DNA from 2 places in the Clostridium omnivorum genome. Region 2 is predicted to be linked to the other one. Evidence: riboswitches for the same ligand, from Rfam matches in the RefSeq annotation. Region 2 holds a riboswitch; the other holds the start of a gene.

Region 1 (8,803 bases), 150 kb from region 2:
ATCTCCCTTTGGAGTTGAGTCAGCTAGTGATTGAGAACTTCCATCTCTACCAGCATATTCATCAGTTATTAGAACAGTCTTTATTCCCTTATCTGTAATCTTGTTGCAGTTCATAACTAGGTCTGCATCAGGATTACCAAAGCCTTCTTCTGAAACTATAACTGCATCTGCTCCTAAGAATTCTACAAGTTTAGCAGTCATATCTGAAGATCTTTGCTTATCAGCAAGGTAAACATTTTCGTTTGTTATTACACAGCCAAGGAAGTTATAATCCTTTCCGTGTCTTTCATATAAATCTTCAATTACTGGGTGATTCATATGAACATATGATGGGTTCTTATCGCAAGCTGAAACACAGTTTCCACTAACTATAGCACCATCAAATACTTCTGTTGGATATATAAATGTTGGTATTATCTTCTTAGCATCTACTCCATAAACATAAGTGTCGTGAAGAAGACCTTGAGTTTGAAGCATATAAACATAAACTACCTTTGGAAGGTCTGGATATTGCTTAACTTGTTCAAGTAATGGCAATGTCTCATATGTTTTAACTTCATCTGGCTGAATATCCTTACCAGCTTTTCCAAGATAAGTAGCAGCTTTAAATCCAACTATTCTTACTGCTTCTTCATGTTCATGTTGTAGAACTCCATCTTTTGGTTCACAGATAATAACAACATTGTTAGTCTTAGAGAATGGAGTATATCTTGCTCCTTCACCACTCATGTCAATAATACCTTCTTGGAAACCAACTATTTTACCAGTAGTAACAACAGCTGCTCCCTTTAAAACATGAGTTCTTCCTGAACCAACTGTATCAACCTTGTTAATGAATCCAGGGAATATGCCACCCTTTCCTTCAACTTTAACTCTTGGTTCAATTACATCTTTTACTGGAATTATTCTTGTCTCCTCACCAGGCTTTGCCAAATCTACATCGATGGATTGTAATCTTTCATCTCCGCCAATTTCCTTTAATAACTCTTCTTTGTTTATATAAAGCACTCCATTTTCAACCTTTGTTGCAGCTGCAAACTGGATATCCTTTATATATATTTTTCCAAGTTCTAGACGCAAAGCGGTCACCTCCCTATAATTTTTGTTTATAATTTTCAACTACTTTTGTAGTTGTAATTACTTTAGTAATTTAGTGGAAAAAGCAGTGCGGTGAATTTTCCACTTTCTATTCTTAAAGAACGTCGTAAGTTTTCTTTATGAAGATTTCTACATCTTCTAAAGTACTGATTTTATCTGGAGTTACAGTATCAATTTTTTCTCCATTTTTGTATATTATCATAGTTGGAAGTCCTAAAACTCTTTGAGCTATAGCAACTCTTCTAGCAACACCAATATTTAAACTAGCAAACTTTATTTTGTCGCCATATTTGTGTTCTAATTCATGTACTCCAGGCATAAGTTCTTTACATATTTCACACTTATCTCCCCAGAAGTCTACAAATACAGGTTTTTCAGTATAATTAATAACTTCTTCTTCAAAATTTTCCTTATTTAATTCTATCATTTTCTTTCCCTCCATTTAATAATAGATTAACTAAACCTTTATTAAAAAATAGTATATATAAATTTAATGCAACCTATTTATGAATTAAGCCTCATTAAATTCATTTTCTATATAGTGTTCAGCAGTTGTAGCTGCAATTGCACCGTCAGCTGAAGCTGTAATTACTTGTCTTAGAGATTTTCTTCTAACATCTCCTGCAGCAAATACTCCAGGTATATTAGTTCTCATATCTTCATCAGTAATAATGTATCCAGTTTCATCAAGATTAATCTTTCCAGTAAATAGTTCTGTAATTGGAAGATATCCTACGAATACAAAGCATCCATCTACCTTTAAATCACTAGCTTCACCAGTCTTAACATTTCTAAGTACAAGACCTTCTAATATTTCATCTCCCTTAGCTTCATCAACTACGGAATCATATATAACTTTTATTTTTGGATTGCTAAGAACTTTATCTTGAATTGACTTAGCTCCTCTAAATTGATCTCTTCTATGAATTACAGTAACATTTTCAGCAAATTTAGTTAGATATAGAGATTCAGTTAATGCGGAATCTCCTCCGCCTACAACTGCTACATCCAATTCAGTAAAGAAATCTGCATCGCAAGTTGCACAGTAGGAAACTCCCTTACCTCTAAGCTCTAATTCATTTTTAAAACCAGCAAGTCTTGGATAAGCTCCAGTAGCTATTATTATAGTCTTAGCTTCATAAGTTTCTTTCTTTCCAACTACCTTCTTAATCTTGCCTGAGAAATCAACTTCTGTTATTTCATCCTTTACAAATGCAGTTCCAAATTCTTCTGCTTGTTTTCTCATTCTTTCTATTAGAGATGGTCCAGTACAATCTTCTATAGATCCTGGATAGTTCTCTAATTCATCAGTAGTAGCTGTCTGACCTCCAAATTTTCCTCTTTCTATTAAAAGAGTATCCATTTTTGATCTTGCAGCATAAAGTCCTGCTGCTAAACCACCAGGTCCTCCGCCAATTATTATGGTGTCATAAATGTGAGCCATAGTTATTCCTCCTCATTTTCTAATGTTATTTTAATACATTGTATATTAAATCATAATCAATAAGTTTAAAGTCCTCTAATACTCTTTCGTTCCAATTTGGAACTGAAAAATCTCTTAAAAATTTTTCTAAAGCACTTATGCTTTCTTCAATTATGTTTAAAGAAAAGTCATCAATAGTATTATCCGCATTTTTGGATATAATAACCGTTCTATAAGGAATTTCATTCGGTTTTATACTACTCATTAGCGGGTGAGTTAATACTCTGTGTCCTTTATGAACATAATCCCTAACTTTTTTGTATACTTCCATTACATTTTTTTCAATGTATTCAACTGTACAATTTTGTGCAAATTTATCCTTTGCCATTGGATTGTTAGTAATTATTATCATAGGTTCTATCATGAGTCTTCTCCTTGTCCATAAAGAATTTTCTTGTTTTTCTGTAAACAGCAGTGCAAATTAGGAACTTTTTTGAAAATAAAAAAACAGAATGCAAAGGCAATATAGCCCTTGTACTCTGTCTTGTTAACCTGAGAGATTTACTCCTTCGGTGCTTCATTAGCTTTCCAGAGGTATGTCCATTATCGGTACTTTTGCCTGAGAGATTCACACAACTCGGCTAGTTGAGCTTATTCCTTCGGCCGTCCATTAAAAGACCCTCTCCCGATAATATCATCCATATCATTATTAATTTAAAAAATCTGAATTAATTAAATGTTATCCTTTTCACTATCATTATATAACATTATTAGAAATATTTCTACTGGTTTATGAAATATTTATGTTAAATTTTTAACTTTTTTGAAGCCATTAATTCACTTTTAGTATTCCTCTATAAAAAAAACACCAGCAGCCCTTGTGCCTGAATGAGTTCCTACTACGCAGCCTACCTCAGCTTCAATAAACTCCTGTCTATTGTGTAACATGTTTTCTCTTAAAGCCTCTAATATTTCTTGATTTTCTGCATTTAAAACCATGCAAAATTCCCCTTGCTTAATTCTTTTTTCATGAACATAATCAATTAATGTTCTAATAGCCTTTTTAGTTCCCCTAACCTTATCCATAACAGCTATTTCTCCATTTTTCACTTCAAGTATAAGTCTTATTCCTAATGCACTTCCTATAACACTAACCGTCTTAGAGAGTCTTCCACCCCTAACCAAATTCTCTAAGCTTTCAAACGCTAATGCACTTTTAACATGAGGAATATCCCTCTTAATTTCATCTTCAATAGCTTCTATATTCTTCCCCTCACCTTTAAGCCTGCATGCTTTTAAAACAATTAAGCCAAGTCCTGAAGTAACATTTACACTATCAATTACTGTTATATCACTAGTTTCAAGCATATCTCTTGCGATACATGCAGATTGAAATGTGCCGCTCATCTTAGAGGATATATGAATGGATAAGATTTTATATCCTTCTTCTAAATATTTCTTATATACATCATAAAACCTGTTTGGATTTATCTGTGACGTAGTAGGAAATATATCACTCTGATTCATTTTAGCTATAAGTTCTTTGAAGTTTATATCAATACCATCTAAATAACTTTCATCACCAAAGGACACTACAAGCGGTAATACTTCAATATCATATTTGTCCACAAGTCCTTTTGGTAAATCCGCTGTGCTGTCCGTTATAATCTTAATCTTCTCCACTCATTCATCCCCCTCTATTTCATGTTTGGAAAATTCATCTGGCGTAGTGCTTCATATGCAAGTATTGCTACAGTGTTTGAGAGATTTAATGATCTAGTGCTGGTTTCTAGCATAGGCACTCTTATTAAATTTTCAGTATTGCTATTTCTAATTCTATCAGGAAGGCCAGCAGATTCTCGTCCAAAAACTACAAAATCTCCTGGTTTATATTGCACATCTGTATATATTTCGCTTCCCTTTGTAGTAGAAAAATAGAAAGTTGAATCCTTATACTTTTCTCTTAATTCCTCATAAGATTCATAAATTTCCATGTCTAAATACTGCCAATAATCAAGTCCAGCTCTTTTAAGATGTTTTTCATCCAAGCTAAAGCCTAAAGGCTTTATTAAGTGAAGCTTAGAATTGGTAAGTACACAAGTCCTTGCTATATTTCCTGTATTTTGTGGTATTTCAGGTTCAAATAAAACTATATTTAAATTCAAAATTTACGCCTCCTAAAACATTCATTTATTCAATAAAACAAATTATACTATATCAGTATAAACTTCTCAATAGCCTTAGCTACGCCACTATTTTCATTAGTATCTGTAATAAAATCTGCGATTTCTAAAACTTTCTCTTCTCCATTAGCCATAGCTATTCCTAAACCTGCATATTTAAGCATGGATATGTCATTTTCATTATCCCCGATACATATTACCTCTTCTTTATTAATATTATAATACCCTGCTAATATTTCTACGGCTCTACCTTTGCTTACACCTTTACACATAATCTCAATATTATTTTCCCTAGAACTTACAACTTCTAGTTCATCCTCTAATGCTAATTCGCTTTTAGCACTCTTTATCTTTTCAATATCATCATCAACAACAATACATTTTAAAATGCATTCCTTATTTTCCTCAAAAGTCTTTTCCCAATTATTAACTACTTGTATTTTTATCTGCATCTCTTTTGGTAGAGTCTTGTTCATCTTAAAGTATACTTCTGAGGAATATATTATTTTTTCAGTAAATACTGTATCTGATGTATTGAAATGTGGATACAATCCATATTTTTTTGCAATACTTAAAACCTTTTTGCAATTATCTGCACCAAGTACTGACATATAAATAATCTCATCCTTGTCTTTCTCCCTCACATAGGCACCATTTGCACATATCAGCGGTACCTTAGTGCCAACAATTTCTGCAAAATAATTTGCAGATGTAAACAATCTGCCGGTACATATTGCGACTTTTACTCCTCTATCCTGTGCCATTTTTATTGCCATTTTATTTTCTTCGCTAACCTTACCTTCATTATTTAAAAGAGTTCCATCCATATCTGTACAAAATAATTTATACATTTCATCAGCTCCTCTTGCTTTTATGATGTCAGATTAATTATAGCAAATATACTAAACTATAACAAAGTCTTCAATTTTATATCAAAAAAAGTTAAAGCATATAGGTTTTTCTTTTTATAATATACCCTATATGCTTTACCAACATTTATTTGTCATCTGCAGTTGCAGTTTTATCCCTACTCATATCAGTTTTTGATTTATTGTAATAATCTATTCCTTTATTTTTATCTGAATTCAAGTAGTTTAAAAGACCATTGCAAATATTGTTACCAAAGTTCTTTAATACTTCTTCTTTAGAAAGCTTATCTCTATCTTCTTCATTACTTAAAAAGCCGCATTCTAAAAGCACTGCTGGAACATTACTATATCTTAAAACTGCTAGCCTATCTTTTATTATACCTCTATCATACCAATTATCACTTTTTAGAATTTCCTTCTGCATTGTCTTTGCCAGTGCCATTCTTTCATCCTTTTGCTCACCTTTATCATTGAAATAATAGTAGGAAGCCACACCTTTATATTTACTTTCTTTATTGCTATTTATATGTACTGAAATAAAGGCTTCAGCATTAGCTTTATTAGTAATATTACCTATCTCCTTAAGATCAACCCATTTATCCTCATACCTTGTCTTAATGATCTTACAACCTTTAAAAATCAATTCTTTTTCTGCATAATTAACAATTTTATTGGTTAGGTCTTTTTCATATATATTTTTCAAATTTGTTCCCTTATCCACTCCTCCGTGTCCGGGATCTAATACAGCTACATGATTATAGGGTTTTTCTTTTTTACTTAATAACACAATTATTTTTTTCTTATCAGCATTATCTATATATATATAGTTATTTTCTTTAAATTGCTTATTAAATTTTAGTATTATTCTATTTTCATTTTTATCATAGGTTACATCCTTACCTTGTACCTTACTACTTGACTTTATATTTACATTGTCTATAGCATCCTTCATAACAGAAACCTCAATCAAGTCATTTTTTTCATCATAATTAAGTTTCTCAATGCTTTTTTTGCAATCAATTGTATATTTTTTATAGAACTCATTTTCTTCTAAAGTGATACTCCCATTTTTATCTGCTGCCAAGGCTACATTATCCATTAAGGCATGTCCACTGGCAGAATTAATTATTAAACTTAAAAGCTTTGATAATAAAATTATCATTATTAAGAAAATTAAACAAGCTACTGCAAACTTTTTTTTATTCACAATCTTAATTTTTTTATTCATTCTTAATCACACCCAGCCCCAATTTATTAATACTATATTATAACATCCTTCCAAAAATTTCAATCAAAAAAAACTTACCTCTATTTTAACATAATATTAAAATAGAGGTAACCTCTTATTCTATATAAGCATCTTCAACTTTAGCTACATAATGATCTAATCCTTCGTTAACAAACATTACAACCTTGGGCTCACCAGTTTTATCTAATCGCGCTGAATAAGCCTTAAGTCCCTCCCTATCCAATTCTTCACTTCTTTTTACCTCTATGTTCCCATCACTATAATAATCGTAATCGGAATAAGCATTAGTTATTTCAGTTTCTAGCTTATCTGCTTGACAATCAATATTTTTGATGTTTTCTAAAACTCTTCTAATGTCTGACATAGCCTTTCCTCCTATTTGCTTTTTTAACTTTAATTTAGTACTATTTTAGTATATCTTGAAATACTAATATTATTAGCTCATAGAAGGTAAAAGGTCTAAACAACCTTTTATGGGTAACTTGCGAGAGGCATTGAGCACGATTAAGTTACCCAGTGTTTCGAGTGGAAGGAGAAACCATGAAAATAGTATTTTTAAAAGTAACTCTAAAAGCTGCCTTTACTGAGAATCAACTTGTTAAAGGTGGATGGCAGGCAAAGGATCCAGGGAAATTATATACAAGATCAAAGGGTATTTATAGATTTAATTATATAGTTAAAACATTTGGCAAAATAAAAGTAAGTGAATTACATGCAGTATTAGATTCTGAAGAAACTATCTTAAACTACAATAATTTATCAGAATTTACTTTTGAAGACTGCTGGAGTATTTTGTGGAATAAAAGTTATACTCCAAATTCAGTTGAAATTATTATGAAAAAGAACCTATTTGATTACCTTATTAATCTAGGTTGGAAGCCTTCAGTACTTGGAGTTATTGATTATCTACAGGAGGATAATGAACTTAGCTACTATTATCCTGCTCCAGAGGGTGAAGAACTCTATAAGCTTGTCGACGACAATCCTTGCGATGTACTGAGTTATATTTCAAAGCTTCGAGCATTAAATATTATATAAACTTATATATAAGCTTTATAATATAAAAAAACTTCAACGCTGGCTTTAACCTAGCGTTGAAGTGCTGTATATATGATTCTCTCATTAAAAATTCTTTGCTTTTTCCTTAGCCTTTTCTATAGTCTTTCCAACAATAGCATTAACATCATTTCCTATTATGTCTAAACCATCTGCTGAAATAGTTGTAAAATCAGTTATTCCTAAGAAACCTAATATTGTTCTTAAATATCTGTCGCCCATTTCATAAGATGCTGCAGGTTCACTTGTATAATCTCCACCTCTTGAAGTAATATTAACTACCTTTTTTCCAGTACATAGTCCTACAGCTCCTGATGCTGTATATTTAAATGTAATTCCAGTAACTGTTATATAATCTATATATGCTTTTAGTATTGAAGGAATGCTTAAGTTCCAAAATGGTTCTGCAATTACATATTTATCTGCTTCTAAAAATTGATATGCATACTTTAATATTGGATGGTCTTTCCCTGTTCCTTCTTTAGGTGTATGCAATTCTCCAAGTTCTCCTTTTGGAAGAAATTCTATTCCTTCTTCATATAAATCCAAAGTGATAATTTCATCTTGAGGATTTAATTTCTTATATTCTTCAATAAAACTATCCGAAATCTTAAAAGTTCTAGATTCTCCCTCTTTCTTTGCATTTGCTTTAATGTACAATACTTTACTCATGTTTTTCCTCCTACCTACAATTAAATATTATTTATGTTTTCTTTATTATTCTCTGTGAATATTTATTTATTATGCTATAATAATATCAATTAAATATCTTTTTAACAAGTAGACACTTTTTAGTGCCATAGTACCCAAAAAGATACTGTAAAAGGAGCTGGTTTTATGAGTGAAGAAATAAAAAAACATGAGTCTTGTCATATGAAGGAACAATGCTTAAAATATGATACATGTCCTATGGTATTAGTGCAAG
Region 2 (8,803 bases):
GCCACGTCCATTGTAAATTCTTGTAGCTAGAACTAAAGCTTCTCCTAACTCATCTTCACAATAGCATCCTCCATCACTAAATAGGTGATAGTTACGTTTTTCATTCCATTCTAAAGGAAAAAGCCTTCTTATAATTTTAGTTATAGGATTTATAGTACATACCCACTGATTTTCGTGACTCTCTTTTGGGGTACCCTGAATAAAAAACAATTCTGGCTTTCCATTAATCTGTATATAGTTATTAATAAAATCATAGTATCCAAAATAATAACTTTCAATTTGATTTAAATTGTTATCAAGAATGAAGTCACTTGCTACGCTTTTCTTCTTACTTCGCATGCAATCACAATTTCTCGCAAGAAAGTACCCTTCTGATGATAAACTTAAACTAAGAGGATAATCCTTTGATACTCTCTTTGTCAGCTTTCTAGATTCAATCTCAACTTCATGTATACTTGACCCTTGAGATAATTTCATGTCTAATAAATTATTATAGTTATTTACGTTTATCAGCACTTTTTCTCCATTAGGTACCATAAATAGCTGTACACCATTCTCAACTTCATCAATGTGTAATTTCTTTTCTCCCCTCGTATTCCATAACTCTAGAGCAAACTTACTTCCTGTGCAGATTATTTCATCTGAATTTCTCCATATTAAATCCCATATTAGCATTCTCTCCTCATAATAATTGTTATTTTCTAAGGCGAGTGTCTTTAATAACTTTTCAATTTCAAGGGCATTCATAATTGCCACTTTCTCATAATCCTTTGCCTCATCTAAAGTAATTTCTGCCGACTCTTCTAATATTATTTTACCCTCTAGATACTTATTGGTTTTATACCCATAAAGTTTATCTTCGATGCTATTCCCATCCTCATCTTCCTCGGTTGCTGGCTTGATTATAAAGCTTAGTGTATCCCCCTCATCCTCAAAGCTACACTTAACTACCTCTCGAGATTCCTGGAGAAGTGATCTATGTTTATTATCCTTATAGTCCCACGCAACTAAATCACCTTCGAAAAAGTATCCTCCATCATAACACCCCGTTGCAATAGCTACTAGATTTAAATGTTGATGAAATGCTATATCATTAATTGGATAATGTAAATCATCCAATACTGCTAATCTTTTTATATTCTTAGTTTCATATATACTAACTCTATATCTTAATCGCATCCTCGTAGTCATTCCTCTGGCTGACCACTGAATATAGCCAAAAGAGCTTGCTATGGCAAACCTTGTTCTATCCCTATTCCAGTAAAATCCGGTTGGATGTCCAATCTCAGAAAATGCACCCTTTCCAAGTATATTTTTTAACTCTAAGCTTAACTTGCTTGCCATATACTCATCTCCATTATCTTATTATAGGCATTGTTTAATAACTACTAATAATGTAACTACAGGGATTTATTTCTTATATTATTGTATCATAACACCTAAGTTATGGCATATCAAATAAGTATTGCATTGCTACTATTAGTGAACTGATATATACATTAAATAAATAGAGGGATAGCTCCGCCACCCCCTTAGGAATTTTCACAATAAATTAATATGAGCTATAGTATGCCTAATCCCTAAGTTTTAAGCTTTCTACTAGGCTCATAATTAAAAATGTAGGTTCCCATTACCTGTCTATTCAACAATCTTGTGATTTTTGAATACATTTATTACTTGATGCTCTTTTTCAGAACCTATTGAACATAGTATTTTCATCCACTCTCCTGATTTAACTTTAATCTTATCACTATTGAATAATACTATTAACTACCACAAAAATTATTTGCGTTTTATGTTACTCTTACAAAATTTATATTTCTTATTATACCCCTCAAATGTTCCGTTTAGCTTAAGTCAAATATAACACTATCTTATTTTCTAGTTCTTTTTCTCAATTCTTTATAGAAAAAATCAGTCATAGGAATTTCCATTTAGCAGCTTGATGCAAATTCAAGTAATTTACCACAAGACCCCTAATAGGTTTGTTTCGCAAGTCTACCTTTAGAATTCCTAGTAGTACCAAAATTTTCATTGCCATAAAGGCAATATATTATTTCACCTCCTTTTATTCTACAAACCAAATAAAAAAGCACAGTATTTAATCTACGACTAATACTGTGCTTTCTATAACTTATTTGCTTAAGAATTCATCAATGGCCTTGGCAGCCTTTTTTCCTGCTCCCATGGCAAGTATAACTGTAGCTGCGCCTGTTACAGCATCCCCTCCAGCATATACTTTTTCTTTTGTGGTTTCTCCTGTTTCTTCCTGTGCTATTATACATTTTCTCTTATCCACACTTAAACCCTTTGTAGTTGTTGATATTAATGGGTTTGGTGAAGTTCCAAGTGACATTATTACTGTATCTAGCTCCATTACAAACTCAGAATCCTTAACCTCTACTGGTCTTCTTCTTCCTGAAGCATCTGGCTCGCCAAGCTCCATTTTTACACACTTCATGCCCTTTACCCAGCCCTTTTCATCTGCTAGTATCTCTGTTGGGTTTGTAAGCATATCGAAGATTACTCCTTCTTCCTTTGCATGGTGTACTTCTTCTACTCTTGCTGGAAGCTCTTCTTCTGAACGTCTATAAACTACATGCACTTCTGCTCCAAGTCTTAACGCTGTTCTTGCAGCATCCATTGCTACATTTCCTCCACCAACTACAGCTACCTTTTCACCTACTCTTATTGGTGTTGCATATTCTTCCTTGAAGGCTTTCATCAAGTTATTTCTTGTTAGGAATTCATTAGCTGAAAATACTCCATTTGAGTTCTCTCCTGGTATTCCCATGAACTTAGGAAGTCCTGCTCCTGAACCTATAAATATTGCATCAAAGCCCTCTTCTTCTAAAAGCTGATCTATAGTTATAGTTCTTCCTATGATTACGTTAGTTTCTATTTTTACGCCCAGCTTTTTAACATTTTCTATTTCATGCTTTACTACTGAATCCTTTGGAAGTCTAAACTCTGGAATTCCATATACTAATACTCCGCCTGGTTCATGAAGAGCTTCAAATATAGTTATATCATAGCCCATTCTAGCTAAATCTCCTGCACAGGTAAGTCCTGCAGGACCACTGCCTATAACGGCTACCTTTTTGCCCTTCTTTTCTGCAGCTTCTGACAAATCAACATTGTGCTCTCTTGACCAGTCAGCAACAAATCTTTCAAGCTTTCCTATAGCTATAGGTTCTCCTTTTATGCCTAGTATACACTTTCCTTCACATTGAACTTCTTGTGGGCATACTCTTCCACATACTGCTGGCAGCGCACTAGATTTTGATATAATTTTTGCTGCCTCTTCAAAATTACCTTCCTTAACCTGCTCAATAAACTTAGGTATTGATATAGTTACAGGGCACTCAGTAACACACAATGGCTTTTTACAATTTAAACATCTAGCTGCTTCCTGCTTTGCTTCTTCTTCTGTATATCCTAAACAAACCTCTTTAAAGTTTGTAGCTCTTACTTTGGGATCTTGCTCTGCTATGGGTGTTCTTTTCATTCTATCCATCAATAATAACCTCCTGCTATTTCTCTAACATTTTCCAACTCTTAGCATTAGAATATTTCTTAACTAATTAAATTCTTATATATAAATATTTAACTATTTGCCGCAGCAACCACAGCCACCTTCATGTCCTTCATGCTTTTCCTGTTCTCTGTACTGCTTCTTTGCTTCTTCAGTTTTATACATTGCTTGTCTTCTCATAGCTTCGTCAAAATCTATAAGGTGTCCGTCAAATTCAGGACCATCTACACAGGCAAATTTAGTTTCGCCTCCAACAGTTACCCTGCATGCTCCGCACATTCCTGTTCCATCTACCATTATTGGATTCATGCTTACTATAGTATGAATTTCTAACTCTTTAGTAAGCTTTGCTACAAATTTCATCATTATCATAGGCCCTATAGCTACTACTAAATCATACTTCTTTCCTTCTTCTTTAACTAGTTTTTCTAAAAGATTAGTTACCATGCCTTTAAAGCCATAGGAACCATCATCAGTAGCTACATATAAATTGCCTGCAGCTGCTTTCATTTCTTCTTCTAGAATAACGTATTCCTTTGATTTAGCTCCTATAATAACATCTGCATTAATTCCTCTTTGGTGAAGCCATTTAACCTGAGGATATACTGGAGCAGTACCTACTCCTCCTGCTATGAATATCACATTCTTATCCTTCAAATCTTCCAAATTTTCGTGTACCATTTCTGATGGCTGGCCTAGTGGTCCAACAAAATCAGAAAAATAATCCCCTACTTCATAGTTTGCCATCTGCTTAGTTGATGTTCCTAGAGTTTGAAAAACAATTGTTACTGTGCCTTTTTCTTCATCATAGTCACAAATAGTTAGTGGAATTCTTTCACCTTTTTCATCCATTTTAACTATTAAGAACTGCCCTGGATTTGCTGACTTTGCTACTCTTGGCGCTTCTACATCCATTAAGTAAATCTGTGGTGCTAATAATCTCTTTCCTACTATTTTATACATAGTCATCCTCCTTATAACTTGGAACACGGGGCAACTTAACCGTGCCATTTCCATGATTTTAAAGCTTTTAATCATTGATACTTGTGCAAAACAAAAGAACAAGGCGTAAAAAGCGTAGAAAAATACCGCCTTTTACACCCTGTCCTTTTATCTGAAAGCTTCCTTAATAAATCAAGTTACTCCTTTGATGCCACATTTAAGTGGTCTCTCCAGGGGCGTGTCAAATTATTGTAAAAAACCTGAGAGCTTCAGAATAAACATAAAGCTTGTTTTATTCCTTTCTCCTACGGTTATCCTTAATAGGATATCTCCAATAATTATCATTCACCAATATGAAGTTTTTTACAGTAATCATTTGCATTACTATACATTTCAATTATAGGTATAGTATTTTTTTTTGTCAATTATCTATTCAAATATTTTATATTTGAATTCACTAAAAAGTGTTACTATAAAAAATCATATTATTATAAAAGTGATTTATCTGGTGTCACAAGTATTTTTACATGCTTTTTCTTTTCTGGTCCTGTTAGAGCACCAAAGCCTTTTTCTACAATATCGTCTAACAGTATTCTTTCAGTTATATAACCCTCAGCCTTTATTCTGCCATCACTCATTTGAGCTATAGTAGCAGGAAATTCATGTCTATATGCTAAAGTTCCAACTATCTTCTTTTCTGTAAATACAAGCACATTAGGATTAAAGCTAACCCCTTCCTCCCAAATGCTAGTTACTACCAAAGTTCCTTCATATTTTAAACTGCTTAATCCAATATCAAAACCAATTTGAGCTCCTGTTGTTTCAAAAGCTGCATCAACTCCAACTCCGTCAGTATATTTTTTAACCTCTTCAACTATATCTACTTGGTTTGGATCTAGTACTAAATCTGCGCCTGCTCTTTTTGCATATTCTTGTCTTATTGATTTTCTCTGTAGAACTACTACTAGCTTTGCACCAGCAGCCTTTAAACATTCAATTGTCGCAAGTCCTATTGGCCCGGAACCCAAAACTATTGCTGTATCTCCAGTTTTAAAATTTGCCATTCTTATAGAGTGAAGTGCCACTGCCATTGGCTCTATAAGAGCAGCTTGTTCATAAGACATATTATCTGGTATTTTGTGTACAAACTCTTCTGAGAACACAGTGTATTCAGCAAGTCCTCCTCCGCTGCCACATAATCCATGGAATCCTAAGGATGAACATAGATTATACTTTCCTTCTCTGCAGGCTGGACATTTTCCACAGGCTACAATAGGCTCTACAGTAACTCTATCCCCTACTTTAAACTTATCTGCTCCCTTGCCAACTTCTACTACCTCTCCAGAAAACTCATGTCCTAGTACTACAGGAGCTGTATTTTTACTTAAAGGGTGAGGTTGTCCTACTGGAATGAATATAGGACCTCCTAAATACTCGTGAAGATCCGATCCGCATATTCCACACCATTTAACTTTAATTTTAACTGTACCTGGTAAAACTTTAGGATTTTCAATTTCTTCTACTCTTACATCTCTTTTTCCATACCATAATGCTGCTTTCATAAATATTCCTCCATCATGTTATTTAATTAACATCGTTGTTAATTTCTTCACATTTTTATAAAGCAACATTCATGCCAAACATTTTCTTATGGAATATAGGCAATTACAAAAAAGCAGTCTCAAAATGATACAAAAATTAGTGTGTCATTTTGAGACTTTACAAATTATCACTCTCAAAATGACACACTAATATTTAAACATTGTTAATATTATATTTTTTAATCTTTCTATACAAAGTAGCTCTGCTTATATTTAGCTGCTTTGCTGCTGCAACTATATTTCCTTTACAACACTGCAGAGCCTTTTCTATGTTTTCTCTTTCTAGCACCTGCATAGTAATAACACCTTGCTCTTCAGCTTCTTCACTATTTAACTGAATACTTTTTTCAAGCTGGGTAGGAGATAAGATATCTACAGATTCACTTAAATAGTAATCTCTTTCTACCACATTCCTTAATTCTCTAACATTACCCGGCCACTCATAAGCCTTAAGATGGTTTATATAATCTGAATTCAGCCTTTTATCCTTATTTTCATTCTTTAGATTTAACTTACTAATAAAGTTATAAGTTATAGCTTCTATATCATCTTTTCTATCTCTTAGAGGTATTGTTTTAATGTTAACTACATTCAATCTATAGAACAAATCCTCCCTAAAGCTTCTATTTTTAATTTCTTCCTTTAGGTCTCTATTTGTTGCACAAATCACTCTTACATCTAATTGTTTCTCGTAAGTTCCTCCTACTCTTGAAATTCTATTATTATCAAGCACTCTTAGCAGCTTTGATTGAATATCTAAAGGTAATTCACCAATTTCATCTAAAAAGATAGTTCCTCCATCAGCTAACTCAAACTTTCCTGGGTGTCCCTCTTTACTCGCTCCAGTAAATGCACCGCGATCATATCCAAATAATTCACTCTCTACCAGTTCCCTCGGTATAGAAGCACAGTTAACTGCTACAAAAGGGCCAAAATATCTTTTGCTGGAATTATGAATGGACTGTGCAATAACTTCTTTTCCAGTTCCGCTTTCACCTTCAATAAGTATATTGCAATCACTTTTAGCAGCTTTTTCTGCATACTTAATAATATCCTTCATTCGATTATTTTCAGTAATGAAATCCTCAAATTTGTAGGAAGCCTTATATCCCACCATCTGATTTACTAATCTGTGAACATACTGTGCTTCTCTAAACGTTATTACTATACCCACAGACTTATTGCCAGCTTGCATTGGTACAGCATTTATTATGCATTTAATAATATTGTTTTTTATATGGAAATCCAATTCTAAATTGTTGTACGACTTTCCTTCCGAATTCATTAGGTCATTAAAATTAATATTTTTAACTAATTTTCTTATATCAGTTTTTAATGCCTCACCTATGCTAATTTCTAAAATATTGCATGCTCTATCATTTATTCTCTTGATATTTAAATTTTCATCTAATACAATCATACCTTCAGTAACGGAATCAAAAGTTATATTTAAAAGATTATAAGAAACAGATAATGCAAGCTGCTTTTGTATATATTGTGCAGCTGAAATTACTATTCCCAAGGTATGGATATGTGCTTCATTATAGTCTCCCGACATATTAATGCACCCAATCAAATTACCGTCCTCATCATGAATTGGCGCCGCAGAACATGTCCATGAATGCTGATGTTTTCCATAATGCTCAGCTCCTATTGTTTGTACAGGTTTATTCAAAAAAATAGCAGTTCCTATAGCATTAGTTCCTACTGCTTCTTCTGTCCATAAAGCTCCTTTTACGAAGTTTAACTTTTCTGCTTTATCCATTATTCTTTCATCGCCAATTACATCGATAATGTAACCATCTTTATCTGATAGGAATAGTGAAAAGCCAGACCCCTCAACAATTCCGTATATGTTTTCCATTATGGAATGTGCAACAGCTACAAGTTGAATATTCTCTTGAATTTTGGCTTCAACAGGTACCTTAAATCTATCGTTACCTCTCCCATTATTATAATCAACCGAATATTTTCTACATCTCTGCCAAGACTCACCTATTTCTTGTTTTACTCCTGGAACGAGCACTCCAGTTTCAGTAAAGTTCTTCCATGCATTATATATAAACTTTGGATAATCAGACACCATATTCATCACTCCATAGAAAATCGTTATTTTATTAACTAATATAGCCGTTTTATATTTTACAGTCAAGAAGATAAAAAATCCACAAATTCTTATACCATAAGAATTTGTGGATTTATCTTGATTGATTTATATTCAATCCTTTTTTAATAAATAAAATAATTCACTCCTTTAAATTAATAGGGTTTGTTTCAAAATACACCAAACAATTATGTATATAGCTAAACTGCTGCAAGATTATCACAGTTTGGTTCTGATTTACTCTCTGTATTTGTATACTCTTTACAAAGCAAGGCCCTTATATAGCCCCTATCCTTAGTGGTTGATTCAATATAGAATCCTCTTCCGTAATAAAATCTAACAAGTGACAACATTCTAGATGCTGTATGAAGATATAAGTGTGTTACACCAAGCTTTTTCATAGCATTATCAACTGCATTTATAAGTATTTTACCTACTCCATTGTTTTGATACGCTCCACTTACTCCAAATCTGCTTAAATAAGCTGTATTATCGGATTTAACTTCAACCCTTACACTGCCTATTATTTTATCTCCCTGTAATGCTACAAAAACCAATTTAGTTTCTATATCTCTTTTTATACCTTCACAAGTTTCTTCAAGAGTACCAACAATAGCTGTA

What was found. Region 2 has a riboswitch for glycine ahead of bsdE14_RS01725 (sulfide/dihydroorotate dehydrogenase-like FAD/NAD-binding protein). Riboswitches for the same ligand answer to the same signal wherever they lie in the genome.
Region 1: it holds a riboswitch for glycine, as region 2 does, so the genes downstream of both, bsdE14_RS02340 (GrdX family protein) here and bsdE14_RS01725 (sulfide/dihydroorotate dehydrogenase-like FAD/NAD-binding protein) in region 2, are expected to answer to the same signal.

What each region holds. Positions count from the first base shown of each region.
Region 1 covers NZ_BRXR01000001.1:516,226-525,028, forward strand. Annotated here, with positions in the region: gene bsdE14_RS02325 (glycine/sarcosine/betaine reductase component B subunit) at 1-1,080, opposite strand, end outside; gene bsdE14_RS02330 (thioredoxin family protein) at 1,193-1,525, opposite strand; gene trxB (thioredoxin-disulfide reductase) at 1,610-2,542, opposite strand; gene bsdE14_RS02340 (GrdX family protein) at 2,568-2,945, opposite strand; glycine riboswitch at 3,059-3,115, opposite strand; glycine riboswitch at 3,119-3,219, opposite strand; gene bsdE14_RS02345 (DegV family protein) at 3,365-4,204, opposite strand; gene trmL (tRNA (uridine(34)/cytosine(34)/5-carboxymethylaminomethyluridine(34)-2'-O)-methyltransferase TrmL) at 4,219-4,686, opposite strand; gene bsdE14_RS02355 (Cof-type HAD-IIB family hydrolase) at 4,734-5,555, opposite strand; gene bsdE14_RS02360 (N-acetylmuramoyl-L-alanine amidase family protein) at 5,701-6,801, opposite strand; gene bsdE14_RS02365 (hypothetical protein) at 6,917-7,186, opposite strand; gene bsdE14_RS02370 (hypothetical protein) at 7,363-7,860, shown strand; gene bsdE14_RS02375 (FMN-dependent NADH-azoreductase) at 7,945-8,550, opposite strand; gene bsdE14_RS02380 (winged helix-turn-helix transcriptional regulator) at 8,716-8,803, shown strand, end outside.
Region 2 covers NZ_BRXR01000001.1:368,932-377,734, forward strand. Annotated here, with positions in the region: gene bsdE14_RS01715 (hypothetical protein) at 1-1,344, opposite strand, end outside; gene gltA (NADPH-dependent glutamate synthase) at 2,135-3,517, opposite strand; gene bsdE14_RS01725 (sulfide/dihydroorotate dehydrogenase-like FAD/NAD-binding protein) at 3,611-4,498, opposite strand; glycine riboswitch at 4,628-4,721, opposite strand; gene bsdE14_RS01730 (2,3-butanediol dehydrogenase) at 4,966-6,039, opposite strand; gene bsdE14_RS01735 (sigma-54-dependent Fis family transcriptional regulator) at 6,233-8,161, opposite strand; gene bsdE14_RS01740 (GNAT family N-acetyltransferase) at 8,383-8,803, opposite strand, start outside.